Regions from separate parts of the Sphingopyxis sp. 113P3 genome, predicted to be linked through region 1. Evidence: riboswitches for the same ligand, from Rfam matches in the RefSeq annotation. Region 1 holds a riboswitch; the other holds the start of a gene.
The links. Region 1 has a riboswitch for cobalamin ahead of cobW (cobalamin biosynthesis protein CobW). Riboswitches for the same ligand answer to the same signal wherever they lie in the genome.
Positions count from the first base shown of each region.

Region 2: another riboswitch for cobalamin. It lies ahead of LH20_RS08985 (TonB-dependent receptor plug domain-containing protein); the one in region 1 lies ahead of cobW (cobalamin biosynthesis protein CobW).

Region 1 is NZ_CP009453.1:31,536-39,346, reverse strand. Features, by position in the region: gene LH20_RS21620 (TonB-dependent receptor) at 1-1,231, shown strand, start outside; gene LH20_RS21615 (HoxN/HupN/NixA family nickel/cobalt transporter) at 1,313-2,359, shown strand; cobalamin riboswitch at 2,446-2,673, shown strand; gene cobW (cobalamin biosynthesis protein CobW) at 2,856-3,908, shown strand; gene cobN (cobaltochelatase subunit CobN) at 3,919-7,203, shown strand; gene LH20_RS21600 (precorrin-3B synthase) at 7,200-7,811, shown strand, end outside.
Region 2 is NZ_CP009452.1:1,852,975-1,860,785, reverse strand. Features, by position in the region: gene LH20_RS09000 (translocation/assembly module TamB domain-containing protein) at 1-945, opposite strand, end outside; gene LH20_RS08995 (autotransporter assembly complex protein TamA) at 945-3,170, opposite strand; gene LH20_RS08990 (protein adenylyltransferase SelO) at 3,444-4,907, opposite strand; cobalamin riboswitch at 4,993-5,183, shown strand; gene LH20_RS08985 (TonB-dependent receptor plug domain-containing protein) at 5,260-7,131, shown strand; gene LH20_RS08980 (IS1380 family transposase) at 7,231-7,811, opposite strand, start outside.

The DNA.
Region 1 (7,811 bases):
GTGTGCGGATGTGTTCTGCTCTCCAGATCCTTCCGCGCGGGGTGAGACGACGCGCCTGGTGGCTAACATCGCGGTCAAGCAACCGACATGGCGCGCCAATGTCTATGCCCAGTTTTACGACTGGTCGATGTTCTCGAACCCCACTTACACCGATCCGGATGGCACAAGCGCGCAGATCAAGCAGTTCGACCGGCGTTGGGTCCTCGGGCTGTCCGCACAAAAACATTGGGAAATCGCTGACAGTCTGGCTGTGAGCCTTGGCACCGAAAACAGATACGACGCCGTCGGGAATGTTGGTGTCGATCGAACGGCTGCCCGCGCATTTCTTGAATCTCTCGGGCACTTTCGGGTCGGGGAATTGTCTTCCGCGCTCTACGGCGAAGTCGCTTGGAAACCCTTGGCGGGACTGCGTGTGACAGGTGGTCTTCGCGGGGACTATTATCACTATTCCGTGCGTGCACGAGATTCTGTTGCGGCGTCGCTGGGCGAAGGCAGTGGCTCAGCGTCGATTCTCTCTCCCAAGGCGTCAATCGCCTATCAGGTTACGCCGCATCTTGAACTCTACGCCAACTGGGGCCGTGGATTCCATTCCAACGATGTTCGGGGTGCGGTCAACAGGGACACGCCTGTTCCCGTTCTGGTTCGCGGCATCGGCAAGGAACTGGGAGGACGCATTCAATTCTCCGGGGTCACGTTAACCGCGACTTACTGGTGGCTGCATGTCGGCAGCGAACTTCGTTTCATTGGCGATTCCAATGCTGTTGAACCGTCGGGTGCCAGTGGGCGTCATGGCTATGAAATCGTCGCCTTCTGGCGGCCGTTCCCTTGGCTTGCGCTTGATGGAAACTATACCGCCAGCCATGCGCGCTTCGACAATGGCGATCACATCCCCAATGCATTTGAGAACGCGGCTTCAGCCGGTGCCGCCATCATTCTTGATCCCTGGGAAGCCAGCATTCGGGTGCGCCACCTTGGACCTTCTCCGCTTGTCGAGGACAACAGTGTCCGGGATCGAGGCAGCACCGTCATGAATGCCCGGGCCGCGTGGAAGGGCAAGAAGGTCGAGATATTTGGAGAAGTGCTGAACATCTTCGACAGCCGGGACAAGGACATCGCCTATTATTACGAGTCCTACATCCCCGCCTTCGATGCAGGTGCTCCGGTGGAAGGCCGGTTGAGCCGCGTGGTCGAGCCTCGAACTGTGAGGATTGGCGCAAAGGTCAATTTCTAGCGAAATCCCTTGATGGGCGGCGCTGCAGCACGTCTGCGGCGCCATCCTTCGTTTGTATATTCCTCAATCGCCGAGCCAATCATGCACCTCACGAAGTCACTGCCATCCCTGTCTCTGCGCCGACGAATTGGTGCCTTGTTTGCCGGATTGATCGCCGCCAACATTGGGGTCTGGGTCTGGGCATTCAGCCTGTTTCATGCACAGCCGTTAATGCTCGGCACCGCTGTGCTTGCCTGGGGGCTGGGCCTGCGTCACGCGGTTGATGCCGATCATATTGCGGCGATTGACAATGTGACCCGCAAGCTGATGCAGGACGGGCAGCGCCCGGTTTCGGTCGGATTCTGGTTCGCGATCGGGCATTCCGGAATCATTGCCATAGCATCGATCATCATTGCGGTGACGGCCAGCGCGCTGTCGCAGTTCGGCGCCTTCAAGGAAATCGGTGGCGTGATTGCAACCGTGATTTCCGCGCTTTTCCTGTTCACGATCGCCGGCATGAACCTGGTCATCCTGCGCTCTGTCTGGCGGACTTTTGCCCATGTTCGTGCAGGCGGCAGCTATGCCGAGGACGATCTTGATCTGCTATTGGGTGGGCGCGGTCTGCTTTCCAGACTGTTCAGGCCGATGTTCCGCCTCGTGAACAAAAGCTGGCATATGGCCCCGCTGGGGTTTCTGTTCGGGCTTGGGTTCGATACAGCAACCGAAGTTGCCATTCTGGGCATGTCGGCCAGCCAGGCCGCCGATGGCCTGTCGATCGGGACAATCCTGGTCCTGCCCGCCCTGTTCGCGGTCGGTATGGCCCTCATCGATACGGCGGACGGCGTGGTGATGCTGGGCGCTTATGAATGGGCCTTCGTGAAGCCGATCCGCAAGCTCTACTACAACATCACCATCACCCTGATCTCGGCCATCGTGGCGATTGTCATTGGTGGAATCGAAACGCTGGCCCTGATTGGCGACAAGCTGGCCCTTACGGGTGCGCCATGGCGGATCGCCATTGAACTGGGTGAAAATTTCAATGGTCTGGGCTTCGCCATCATCGGTCTTTTCGTGTTCTGCTGGCTGGCGAGTTACGCGATCTATCGATGGAAGCGGTTCGATGAAATCGAGGTTTCGGTCGGTGCCTGACCGTCCACGTTGCGTGAAGCAACATCATCAATTGGCTTGGCTGGCATTTTCGTCTAGAGCGCGCGGTGAAGGATCGGGGTAACCCGCCCTTCAATGATCGCGCCGGTGCCCCGCAAGGGGCTTAATCGGGAATGCGGTGCGGGAGCGTGCTCCCAAATCCGTGGCTGTCCCTGCAACTGTAAGCGGATAGCGCGATGCACATGCTCCTGAATTCAGGAGCAGCCACTGGGCAGCGCGCAAGCGCCAAGTCTGGGAAGGCGTGCATCAAGCTGTGACCCGCGAGCCAGGAGACCTGCCGGCGCACCGGTCGCTCTTGCCTGATCCAGGGGATGGTCACGGCACGGTAACTCTCCGTCTGAGCGACGAAGCTGTGTGGCTGGGGCTGCACGGGTTGCGTGGTTACGGGTGCTTTGTCGCGCCCGCCCGTCGTCGCGCGCCGACCGGACTTGTCCGGCAAGCCCCGCCGTGTCTCGCTCTGGCGCGCGGGGAAGTTACTATGCCAGACCTGTCCAAGGCGTCCCTGTCCAAGGTGCCGGTCACCATCATCACGGGCTTTCTGGGCGCGGGGAAAACCACGCTCATCAGCCACCTGATCCACAATGCCGGTGGCCGCAGGCTGGCCGTGGTGGTCAACGAATTCGGTTCGCTGGGTGTGGATGGCGAGATTCTGCAGTCCTGCGCCATTCCTGATTGCCCGGCGGAAAACATCGTAGAGCTGGCCAATGGCTGCATCTGCTGCACCGTGGCGGACGATTTCATCCCGACGGTGGAAAAGCTGCTGGCGCTTGATCCGCGCCCCGATCACATCCTGATCGAGACATCGGGTCTGGCGTTGCCAAAGCCGCTGCTCAAGGCGTTCGACTGGCCTGCGATCCGCAGCCGGATCACCGTGGACGGCGTGCTGGCGCTGGCCGATGCCGAAGCGGTCGCGGCAGGCCGGTTCGCGCCCGATGTGGCAGCGCTTGACGCCCAGCGCGCCGCCGATCCGAGCATCGATCACGAGACGCCGCTGTCGGAAGTGTTCGAGGATCAGCTGGCCTGCGCCGACATGATCCTGCTGACCAAGGTCGATCTGGCCGGACCCCAAGGCGTAGCCGCCGCGCGCGCGATCATTGCGGCAGAGCTTAGTCGCCCGGTTCCGGTGATAGAACTGACCGAAGGCGTGGTCGATCCGCGTGTGATCCTGGGGCTTGATGCCGCAGCCGAGGACGACATCGCCGCGCGCCCATCGCACCATGATGGTGAGGATGATCACGAACACGACGACTTTGACAGCACCGTTATCGAATGGGGCGAGATCGCCGATCCGGCGGCGCTGGTCGCGCGGATCGAGACGCTGGCCCGCGATCACCATATCCTGCGCGTAAAGGGCTATGCCGCCGTTGCGGGAAAGCCGATGCGGCTGCTGGTGCAGGCGGTGGGCGCGCGGGTGCGGCACCAGTACGATCGCCCGTGGCGCCCTGACGAGCCGCGCCGCACCACGCTGGTCGCCATTGCCGAGCACGATCACGTCGACGCCGATGCCATTCGCGCGGTGCTGCTGGCGTAAGGCGCGGGCCATGCACGTCATTTTCCGCGAAACGCACGGGATGGAGGAAACCGCCGTCCCGCAGGATCTGGGGCAAGAGCCCGCGGATCTTGTGGTCCTGTCCTTTTCGGACAGCGATCTGGGGGCGTTCGCGGCGGCATGGCATCAGGCCCGTGCAGACGATGCGACATTTCCTTCGCTGCGGCTCGCCAATCTGGCGGCGCTGATGCATCCGCTGTCGGTCGACACGTATGCCGAGCGGACGCTGTCGGGCGCAAAGGCGATCCTGATCCGGCTGATCGGCGGCACGCCCTATTGGAGCTACGGGCTGCAACAGGTCGAGGCGCTGGCCCGGTCGCGCGGGATCGTGCTGGCCGTGCTGCCCGGCGACGGCTTTGAGGATGCGCGGCTGGATGCGGCCTCGACCGTGCCGGTGACCGCGTTGCGCGAACTTGCGCAGTGGTGCGATGCTGGCGGTGCAAGGGCGGCGCAGGCGGCGCTTGCCGCGCTGTCGCAGCTGGCGGGGCTGATTGATGCCCCCGCCCGGACATTCGATCCGCTGCTGATGGCGGGAGGCTGGCATCCCGGCCGGGGCGTGATCGATCTTGAAGCCTTTGCGCGCGATCCCGCAAGGCCGCTGGTCCTGATCGTGTTCTATCGTTCTTACCTGACCGCCCACGATCTGGACCCATTTGCCGCCCTGCATACCGCGTTCGAGCAGCGCGGTTTCGATGCATTGTCGATCTTCGTCCCCTCGCTGAAAGCCCCGCAGGTGCGCGAACAGGTGGACCGCTGGGTGCGCGGGCTTGGCCCGGCAGCGATCATCAACGCTACCGCTTTTTCCGCGCGGGGCGATGACGGCGCCACCCCGCTTGATGGCGCGGGCGTTCCCGTGTTTCAGCTGGCGCTGGCCACGTCCGGGCGCGCGGGATGGGCAGCGGCTTCGCGCGGGCTTTCCCCGGCAGACCTTGCCATGCACGTGGTCTTGCCCGAAATTGACGGGCGGGTGTTTGCAGGCGTCGCCAGCTTCAAGGAGGCGGGGACGCGCGATCCCGCGCTTGGCTTTGCCCGCACCATCCATCGCGCCGATGCAGGCCGGGTTGGGGCGATCACCGCGCGGGTGGCGGGCTGGATCGCACTTGCCCAAACGCCGGTTGCAGAACGGCGGGTTGCGCTGGTCCTGTCTACTTATCCCGGCAAGACATACCAGATGGCCCACGCCGTGGGGCTGGATGCGCTGGCTTCTGCCGAGGCGATCCTGGCCGATCTGGCCGAGGCGGGATATGCCACTGACGCGCAGGCCGGACTGGCAGCGCTCCTTCAATGCACACATCAGCACTGGCCGATGGCAGAGTACCGCAAGGCTTTGGCAGCACTGCCCGATACCCTGCGCGCTGAACTTTTCGCCGCATGGGGCGAGCCGGAAGCCGATGCTGCCGCCGCCGATGGCGCGTTCCGTTTTGCCGCGCTGCCCATCGGCAACGCGCTGGTAGCCTTGCAGCCCGAACGCGGCGAACGCGCCCATCGCGACGGCGACTATCACGACCTGTCCCGCTGCCCGCGCCATGGCTATGTGGCGTTCTACCTGTGGCTGCGCCAGCGAAGCGTGGACGCGCTGGTGCATATCGGCGCACATGGCACACTGGAATGGCTGCCGGGCAAATCAGTCGCGCTGTCCGATGCTTGCTGGCCCGAGGCGCTGACCGGCGCGATGCCGGTGATCTATCCGTTCATCGTCAACGATCCCGGCGAAGCGGCGCAGGCCAAGCGCCGGATCAGCGCGGTTACGATCGGGCACGTTCCCCCGCCACTGGTGCAAACGCAAAGCGGTGCGGGGCTGGCCCGGATCGAGGCGCTGCTGGATGAATTCTCCAACGCTGGCGGGCTGGACCCGGCCCGCCGCGACCGTCTGCAAGTGAACATCCGCGACGAAGCGCGCGTGCTGGGACTTGAGGCGGAACTGGGCCTTGATGACGCGGCCACGCTGGTCGAGGCGATCACCCGGATCGACCGCTTCGTTTGCGATGTAAAGGACAGCCAGTTCGGTGACGGGCTGCATGTGTTCGGGCGGGGAGATCAGGGCGCAGCCGAGCGGGCCGGATTGCTGGCGGCACTCGACGGACGCCGCGTTCCGCCCGGTCCCTCCGGCTCCCCCTTTCGCGGGCGCAGCGATGTGCTGCCAACCGGGCGAAACCTTTATGCGATAGACCCGCGCGCCGTGCCTTCACGCGCGGCCCATGCCCAAGGGGTGACACTGGCAGAGGAGCTGATCCGGCGGCATCTGCAGGATCACGGCGATTATCCGCGCGGGCTGGTGGTCGATCTGTGGGGATCGGCCACGATGCGCACGGCGGGCGAGGAATTCGCCATGGCGCTGCACCTGCTGGGCGCAAAGCCGCTGTGGGACACCGCGTCCGAACGGGTAACAGGCATCGAAATCCTGCCGCTGGCGCTGCTGGACCGGCCGCGTATCGATGTGACGTTGCGGATTTCCGGCCTGTTCCGCGATGCCTTTCCTGCGCTGCCGATACTGTTTGGCCAAGCGGTGCGCGCGCTGTGTTTGTGCGATGAACCGGCGGACTGGAACCCGTTTGCAGGGCAGGCTGCGGCACCGCGCGTCTATGGCCCGGCCCCCGGCAGCTATGGACTGGGTCTTGGCGATGCAGCCGAGGTCTATACTGAAGCGGCCCGGCGCGCTGCTGGTGAGGCATGGCTGGCGGCATCGGACCATGCGTTTGACGCAGCCTCCGATGCGATCGGAACCTTTGCCGATCCTGACGGCCTGCGCCAGCGTGTTGAAGGAGCGGACGCCTTTGTCCATCTTCAGGACTTGCCCGAAACCGATCTGCTGCTGGCCGCCGATTATGCCGCGCACGAGGCGGGCTTTGCCGCTGCCAAGGCGCTGATCGGTGGTTCGGCGGCGCTCTACCACCTCGACAATCGCGATCCGGGGCGCACCGTTGCGCGCACCCTGACCGAAGAGATCGCCCGCGTGGTCCGCGCCCGCGCGGCGCACCCAGGCTGGGTGGCGGGCATGATGCGGCACGGCTTTCGCGGGGGGGCAGAACTGGCCGCGACGCTGGACCATATGGGTGCCTTTGCGCACCTTTCAGGCAGCGTACCGCCGCATCTGTTCGACCTTTATCACGACGCGACACTGGGCCAGACCGATGTTCGCGCATTTCTTGAACGCGAGAATCCGGCTGCGCTGGCGGCGATGGAAGCCCGCTTTGCCGCGCTCCATGCCGCCGGGCTGTGGCAGACCCGGCGCAATTCCATCCTCGCCAGCCTGCCAAGGCTTGAGGACAGGGCATGAGCAGTTTTGCGGTGAAGGGCTGGTGCCCCGATGCCTGGCACCCGATGATGGCGGGCGACGGGCTGCTGGTGCGGGTAAAGCCTCGGCTTGGCCGCCTGACGCGGGCGCAAGTGCTGGGCCTGTGCGATGCCGCCGTGGTGCACGGCAATGGCCTGATCGACATGACCGCCCGCGCCAATCTCCAGCTTCGCGGGGTGCCTGAAACTGGCTGGCAGGCGCTGCTCGACCGGTTGCTGGTGCTGGATCTGGTGGACCCTGACCCTGTCATCGAACAGCGGCGCAACATTCTGGTCGCGCCGGATTGGCGGGTCGGTGATGACAGCCATCGCATTGCGGGCGCGTTGCTGACCCGGCTGGATGAGTTGCCCGATCTGCTCGGTAAAGTGGGCTTTGCCATCGATGCCGGTCAGACCTGCATTCTGGGTGGCGAGGCGGGCGATTTCCGCATTGAGCGCGGCGGCGATGGCGGTCTGATCCTGCGCGCCGATGGCCGCGCCACCGGTATGGCGGTTGCTGCTGGCAGGGAAGTGGACGCGCTGATCGCGCTCGCCCACTGGTTTGCGGCCAGCGGCGGCGCGAAAGCGGGGCGCATGGCGCGACACCGGCTG
Region 2 (7,811 bases), on a different replicon from region 1:
GCGCTCGGCGAGCCGCGCCTTGAGGTCGATGTCGGTCCTGGGCGAGAAAAGCGCGGCGCTTGCTCCGGCGAGGAGCCTGGCGGGCTGAGCCTCGCCCTTGGCGGCAAATTCGCCGTCCCGCGCGGTAAGGGCGATGCGCGCCAGCGGGCTGGCGCCAAGGTTGGCGTTGAGCGTTCCTTTCCAAGCCTTCCAGTCGCCGCGCCCATCGAGCTTCGCGGTGAGCGGTTCGCTAAAACCGCCCATCGCCGCGAGTACCCCGCCTGCGGGCGCGCGCATATCGAGCGTCATCGCGAGCCGGTTCTGCTCGGGCACCGCATCGAGCAGCAGTTTCAGCGTGTCCCCTTTGGCGTTCGCGCCGATCGTCTCGGCATCAGCATTCACCTGCGCGCGGCGGTCAGCGATAGCGATCTTGCCGCTGAGGCGCGCCTCCTGGCGTTCGCCAGCAACAGCCGGTGCGAAGACGATCCGGTCGACTTCAAGCCTTGAAACGTCGATGTCGATGTCGGGAAGCAGCGGCTCGTCTGTGTCGGGCACCGGCTTGAATTCGGGCAATCGCTCGACATTGATCAGCCTCGCGGTCGCCGAGCGCACATCGACATGGTTCGACAGGAAGGCAAAGGGCCGCCAGTCGATGCGCAATTCAGGCGAGGTGAGGAAGCGCCCCTTGGTGTCCGACAGCGAAAAGTCGCGGACGATCATCGCGCCGTAGAGCGACCCGTCGAGCCGACCGATGCCGATCTTCATCCCGTTTTCAAATTCATATTTCTCGATCTGGGTGACGACAAAGCGTCGCCCCGCGTCGCTGTTGAGGCCAACGAGGAAGAGCGCGACTAGCGCGAGAAGACCGAGGAGCCCGGCGGCGGCCCAGCGCGCGATGCGGCGCGGCCAGGGACTGGCGGCGGCGGGCGCGCCATCCTCGGCATCGAAGGGCGCGTCCGTTGCCATCAGAACGCCTGACCGATCGAGACATAGACGCTCACCCGCGCCTCGCCTGGCCTGCGGTCGATCGGCGTCGCAACGTCGAGGCGCATCGGACCGAAATTGGTGTAGTAGCGCGCGCCGATCCCCGCCCCGAAGCGCAGGTCGGAGAAGGTCGGGGTCGAACCCCGATAGACCTGGCCCGCGTCGACGAAGCCGACGACGCCGAAATTGCCGAAGCGGTAGCGTGCCTCAAGGGCCGCCTCGTTGATGCTGCGCCCGCCGATCGGGTCGAGATTGGGATCCTTCGGCCCGAGCTCCTGATAGCCAAAGCCGCGCACCGAACCGCCGCCGCCAGCATAGAATCGCCGCGACGGAGCGAGGCGCTCGCGCGAGGCGCCGAGGATCGAGCCGACCCGCACGCGTCCCGCCACGACGATGCTGTCGGTGACAGGATAATAGCCGCTGACGTCGAGACGGGTGCGCGCATAAGGGGTGAACTTTCCGCTCAAGGAGCCTTCAGGCTGCACGAGTGCGGTGACGCGGAAGCCCTTGGTCGGGTCGAGCAGGCTGTCGGTGCGGTCCATGCCGACCTGCCCGGTCAGCCCGAGAATGTAATAAAGGTCGCGATCACGCACGCCGCGCGCGAAATCATAGTCATCCTCGCTCGTCGCAATCACCTCAGCGCCATAGGCATAGGTGAATTTCTTTTGCCAGATCGGCGTCGACTCAACGCTGACCCGCGCGGCGAGGCGCCCGGTCAGCGCTTCGAAGGCGTTGTAATTGTTGCGCGATGCTTCGGCGACCAGCTCGAAGGTCCGGTCGCGCCGGCCTGCGTTCGAGCGGCGGAAGGTCGCGCCGATCCCTTGCTGCTGCGTTCCCGCGACGCCCCGGACGATGAGTGCGCCTTCTGGCGGGAAGAGGTTGCGGTGCGTCCAGCTCCCTTCAAGCCGAATCCCCTCGCCCGTGCCGTAGCCCGCGCTCGCCGCGATCGTGCGCGGGGGGCCGGCATCCTGCGTGACGAGCATCGTCACATATTCGGTGTCATCCCCTGCGCTCTCGCCTGTCTTCTGCGGTTCGACCGCAACGGTCGAGAAGAGCCCTGTCGCGACGAGCGCCTGCCGCAGGTCATCGACCATGCGGCTATCGTAGAGCTCGCCGCGCCTGAAGCGCGAGAGGACCTCGACATGGTCGGCATCGAAGGCGAGATCGCCTGTCGTCTCGAACCCGCCAAAACGCGCGCGCGGACCGATGTCGACGGGCAGCGTATAGTCGCCCCCGCCCGTCGCCCCGTCGAGGAGAATGTCGCGCTGGCCGATCTTCGCAAAAGGATAGCCCTCTTCGGGGAGCTTGAGTGCGAGCGCGGCTTCGGCGCCCTGGACCCGCTCGGAAACGATCGGCTCACCGACGCTGAGCGGGAAGTTGTCGCTGATCAGCGTCGGGGGAACGGTGGGCTTCGCATCGATAGCGATGCTGGAGAAGATGTATCGCTGTCCCGGTGTCACGTCGATGACCGCGATGAGCGGCCCTCGCCGGCGCCGCGCCCGGCTCTCTCCATCCCCGCCGGCATCCTCGGTTCGCGGCGTCCGGTCGATCCGCGTTTCGACCTTGGCGTCATAATAGCCTTCGGACGCGAGGATGCGCTGAAGGAGCTCGGCGTCGGCCGACAGGCGGGCGCGGACCATCGCGCCATTTTCAGCTTTGCCATCGCCATCATAGAGCGCGGAAAGATCGCCGAAGAGGTCGGCAAGATCGACCCCCGTCGTCGCATCGGCGCCCGCAAGGCCGTTGACCTGCACCGTATATTCGATCGTACGATGCGCGTCGGCCTCCTCGGGCTCGGCGAATTCGACCGGCTCGACGTTGAAATTTTCGAGCGCAGGAAGCGGTGCGGCAAGTTCACTATCGGTGATCGGTGCGTCACCGATCGCCTCGACCGCATCCCCGTCGGCGAGCGCCGGGACCGGCGTGCCATCGACACTCGGCGGCCCGTCGCCATCGCTGCTGGCATCGGCCGCACGCTCGGCCGCCTGTCGCCGCTCAAATTCGGCAATCGATTCCAGCGGACGGTCGAGCTCGGGATCATCATCGGCGCTGATCGGCGGGATCGCATCGTCAAACTCGTCGTCGCCGATGATCGGCTCGACCTCGGGCAGGATCACGTCGGCGGGCGGCGGGGTCGGCGCCGCGATCTCGCCTGGTGCGTCCGGCGCGGGGCTTTCCTCCTGGCTTTCGGCGGCCGCAGGCGGCACCTGCTGCGCAAAAGCAGAGCCCGTCCAGCCAAACGCGAAAAGCGACGCGGACAAAATCAGTCCGTGATGGAGCCGCGGCGGGCGGACGGGTGTCAATAAGCGAGGATTTTCAGAATTTTGCATCTGTGCACAGCCGATGCGCACTTGTGGCTTGCGGCGCGGCGGGGCGCAAGGCGATTTTGCTCGAGGAAGATCGCACAAAAGCAGCATTTGCGATGAAATCCCCCTGACAGGACCGTGCGATCACCCAAGGGGTCAACGAGCCGGCGCCCGTCAGGTTCCGCAGAAGGTCGTATAGGGACCGAAGTCCTCGGGCGCAGGCCCGGCAAACTCGGCCCGGTCGGCGCGCGCGGCAAAGGGATGCTGCACCGTTTCAAGGAGGCGGAGCCACGGCGTCATATCGCCCGCCTCGGCGGCGGCGAGCGCGGCCTCAACAAGGTGGTTGCGCGGGATGTAGAGCGGGTTCACCGCGTCCATCGCTTCGGCACGCTCTGCAAAATCTCCCCCTTCCTCCTCGATCCGCGCGCGCCATGCGGCGATCCATGACCCCATCGCGCCTTCACCGGGGAGCAGTGCATCGAGCGCCGCGCGGTCCCCGCGCAGAAGCCTCGAAAGCGCGCGGAAAAAGCCGGTGAAATCGGCGCCATGGCGCTCAAGCTCGGCGAACAGCTCATCGATAAGCTCAGGATCGCCACCGGCTGCCTCACCTAGCCCGAGTTTCGCGCGCATGGTGTCGAGCCAGACGCTCCGAAACCGGTCCGGTACTGCCGCGACCAGCTCCTTTGCGCGCTCGACGTCAGCGGGATCGACCGCGTGGATCGCAGGTAGCAGCGCTTCGGCGAAGCGCGCCATGTTCCAATGCATGATCTGCGGCTGGCGCCCATAGGCATAGCGGCCATGGGCGTCGATCGAACTGAACACGGTGCTCACCGAGAAGCGGTCCATGAAAGCGCATGGCCCATAATCGATCGTCTCGCCCGAGATCGCGACATTGTCGGTGTTCATTACGCCGTGGATGAAGCCAACGCTCATCCAATGAGCGACGAGCGAACATTGAAGGTCAATGACCCTCTCAAGCAGCGCAAGGTGCGCGTTCGCCGCCTCCGCGAGCTCGGGAAAGTGGCGGGCGATCGCATAGTCGGAGAGGCGGATGACATGCTCTGCTCCGAAATGCGCGGCAAAGAACTGGAAGGTGCCAACGCGGATATGGCTGCGCGCGACGCGCGTCAGCACTGCGCCGGGGTGTGCGCGCTCGCGCTGGACGCGCTCGCCCGTTGCAACCGCTGCGAGCGCGCGCGTCGTCGGCACGCCCATCGCCGCCATGGCTTCCGAGACGAGATATTCGCGCAGAACGGGACCGATTGCGGCCTTGCCGTCGCCGTTGCGCGAGAACATCGTGGGTCCTGAACCCTTGAGCTGAATGTCGAAGCGGACACCGTCAGGCGCCACGACCTCGCCAAGGAGCAGCGCGCGCCCGTCGCCGAGCTGCGGCGAGAAATGGCCGAACTGGTGTCCCGCATAGGCAAGCGCGAGCGGATCGGCGCCGGGAGGCAGCTCCGCACCTGAAAAGAGACGCGCCAGTTCGTCATCGCCGGTGCCGGTCGCGTCGATCCCGAGCCGCGCGGCAAGCGCATGGTTGAACGCCAAAAGGCGCGGGGTTGAAGGACGCGCCGCCTCGGCTGGCGCATAAAAGCCTTCCATCGTCGCGTGAAAACTATTGTCGAAGGCGATTTGCATGCCGGCTCCTGGTTGGAGCCTATGTCGAGCCTCCCATCATTGATTGCAAGTTGGCGTTGCAGCGCGAGCGTGCTTTTGCTAGCGGCCCGCCTCGTGACCTCGGGTTGCCCTTTACCGGGCATGAAAAGGGAAGTCCGGTGTGAAATCCGGCGCTGCCCCCGCAACTGTAACCGGCGAGGCGGATGCGACTATGCCACTGGGGACCATATCCCCGGGAAGGCCGCAATCCACCGGCGACCCGGAAGCCAGGAGACCTGCCAGAGCGTCGCCGTTATCTGCGCGCGGGCGGGGTGCACCGGGAGCAGGCGAGGATCCTCGCGTGACGGCAAGACCGTAACGCTGGAGGACCTGAATGAAGACCCTTGCCCATAAAACCAGTCTGTCGCTTCTCGCGCTCGCCGCAGCGTCGCCCGCGCTGGCGCACGAAGCGCCCTTCGATGACCAGTCGATTACCGTCATCGGTGCGCCGCTGGCGCTTTCCGAGACCAATGCGTCGGTGTCGATCATCGACAAGGAAGAGATTGACCGCGCCCAAAACGGCGCCGCGGCCGACCTCATCGCGCGCTTGCCCGGCGTCCATGTCACGCAGAATGGCGCGCTCGGCGGGGTGGCAAGCCTGCGCATCCGCGGCGCAGAAGACGCGCAGACGCTCGTCGTCATCGACGGAGTGCGTGTCGGCGATCCCTCATCGCCGAACGGCGCGTTCGATTTTGCCAATCTGATGCTCGGGAGCATAGACCGTATCGAGGTGCTGCGCGGCGCGAACAGCCTGCCCTGGGGCAGCCAGGCGATCGGCGGGGTGGTGTCCATCACCTCGACCGACCCCGACCTTGCAAGCGGCACTTCGGGCCGGATCGGCGCCGAATATGGTGCGCGCGATACGGTGCGCGTGAATGGGCAGCTGCGCACGGCCGCGCTCGGCGCCTCGCAGTTCGGGATCGGCGGCGGCTTTGTCCGCACCCGCGGCTTCAGCAGCGCCGCCGCCGGAACCGAGCGTGACGGCTACCGCCAATATTCGGCCAATCTCAGCAATCGCACCGAGATCGGCAGCACCCTCCTCTTCAGGGCGTTCGGACTTTATGCCGCGAGCCGCGTCGAGCTCGACGGCTTTGCCCCGCCGGCCTTTACCTTCGGTGACACGGACGAATATCAGAAGACAAGGGAACATTATGCCGCGGCGAGCCTCGAGCATCGCCCCGGCGGTAGCAGCAGCGCGGGCGGCTTTGCGCACCGGCTGCAATTCGCCTTCGCAGACGTCAATCGCGACAACTTCAATCCTGATCTCGGCGAGGCTCCCACCTTTCGCGCCCGCGGGCGCAGCGAGCGGCTGAGCTACAGCATCGACTGGGGCCTCGGCGATGTCTTTGGGAGCACGGCAGGCGACAGCCTTCGCCTGATTGCCGGGGCCGAGCGCGAATGGACGCGCGCGCTCACCGACGACGGTTTCGCGCCCGACCGGGGGCAGACCGCGACCACTGGCGGCTGGGCGATGCTCGCTGCGCGCCCGACCGGTGCATTTTCGTTGACCTTTGGCGTTCGCCGCGATGATCACCGCGATTTTGGCGGCGCGACGAGCTTTGCCGCCGACATCGGGCAAAAACTCGGGGATCATGTCCTGGTGCGCGCAAGCTACCGCGAGGGTTTCAGGGCGCCGACCTTGTTCCAGCTTTCGGACTCGGCGGGGGCCTACGGGAACCCTGAGCTCCTGCCGGAGCGCGCTAAATCCTACGAGGTCGGCGCGCGGCTGGGCGATGCGCGGCACTTTGTCGATGTCGCCTGGTATCGCCGCGACAGCCGCAACCTCATCGATTTCGTCTCCTGCCCGCCCGTCCCTGATCCCGTGCCCGCGATCTGCGCGAGTGGGAACCGGCCGTTCGGCACTTATGACAATATCAATCGTGCCCGGGCAGAGGGCGTCGAGGTCGAGGCGGGCGCAAAGCTTGGCAGCAGCTTCGCGGTGCGCGCGAACTACAGCCTGACCGTGGCAACCGACCGCACCCCGGGATCGCCGCTTGAAGGCAATCGGCTTGCGCGGCGCCCCCGGCATCTTGCCAACGCCGAGCTCGCCTGGACACCCGGCGGCGCCGCATCGGGCGCCGATCTCTCGGTCGCGGTGCGCTATGCCGGCAAGAGCTTCGATGACCGGGCGAACAACCTAACCGCTCTTATTCGTGACGATGTTGTTCTTGGGGAAGATCAATCGTTGGCGGCAGCGGGCGTTTGAGCAGGCCGAGTGCCTCCGCTGCGTCTTTCATCGCGTGGGATCGAGAGGCTTGCGGGTTTGATGGAGGGGCTCGGACGTTCAGCGGCACGGCCGCACTGGCTATGTCGGGGCGGGCCTGAGGGCGGCGGCGATGATCCGGAACAGGGCGGCGTCGGGACAGGCGGAAGCGAAGGCGACCCGGATGCGGGAGGCGGTCTCGATGACGCGTGCGGCGACTTTGAGGAGCCGCAGGCGCAGGGTCGCGAACTCAGCGTTGGCAAGCGCGGCTGCCTTGGGGATGGCCTGCTGGATGCGCCACATCAGCCAGAATGCGGCGGTGTGCAGGATCAGCCGCATCTGATTGGCGTTGGCTGATCGGCATGACGTGCGATCGCTGGCGAGCTGGGCCTTGTGCAACTTGATGAGGTTTTCGGCCTGGCCGCGGGCGCAGTAGAGTGTGTCGTAGATGTGCTCGGCCGAGCCCTGCTCGAGCGAGGTGACGACGTAGCGGATATCCATGCCGAGCGTGCTGGCCTCGATCCGGGCGACGACACGGCGCTGGCATTTCCAGCTTTTCGCCCCGTAGCGGGTCTGGGCATAATTTCGCAGGACCACGTGCTGTTCCTCGGCCCGCTTGACCGCGCAGGCATCGGCAATCTTCACGATCTGTGGATCGGCGCGCAGCACAGCGTTGGTGGGCA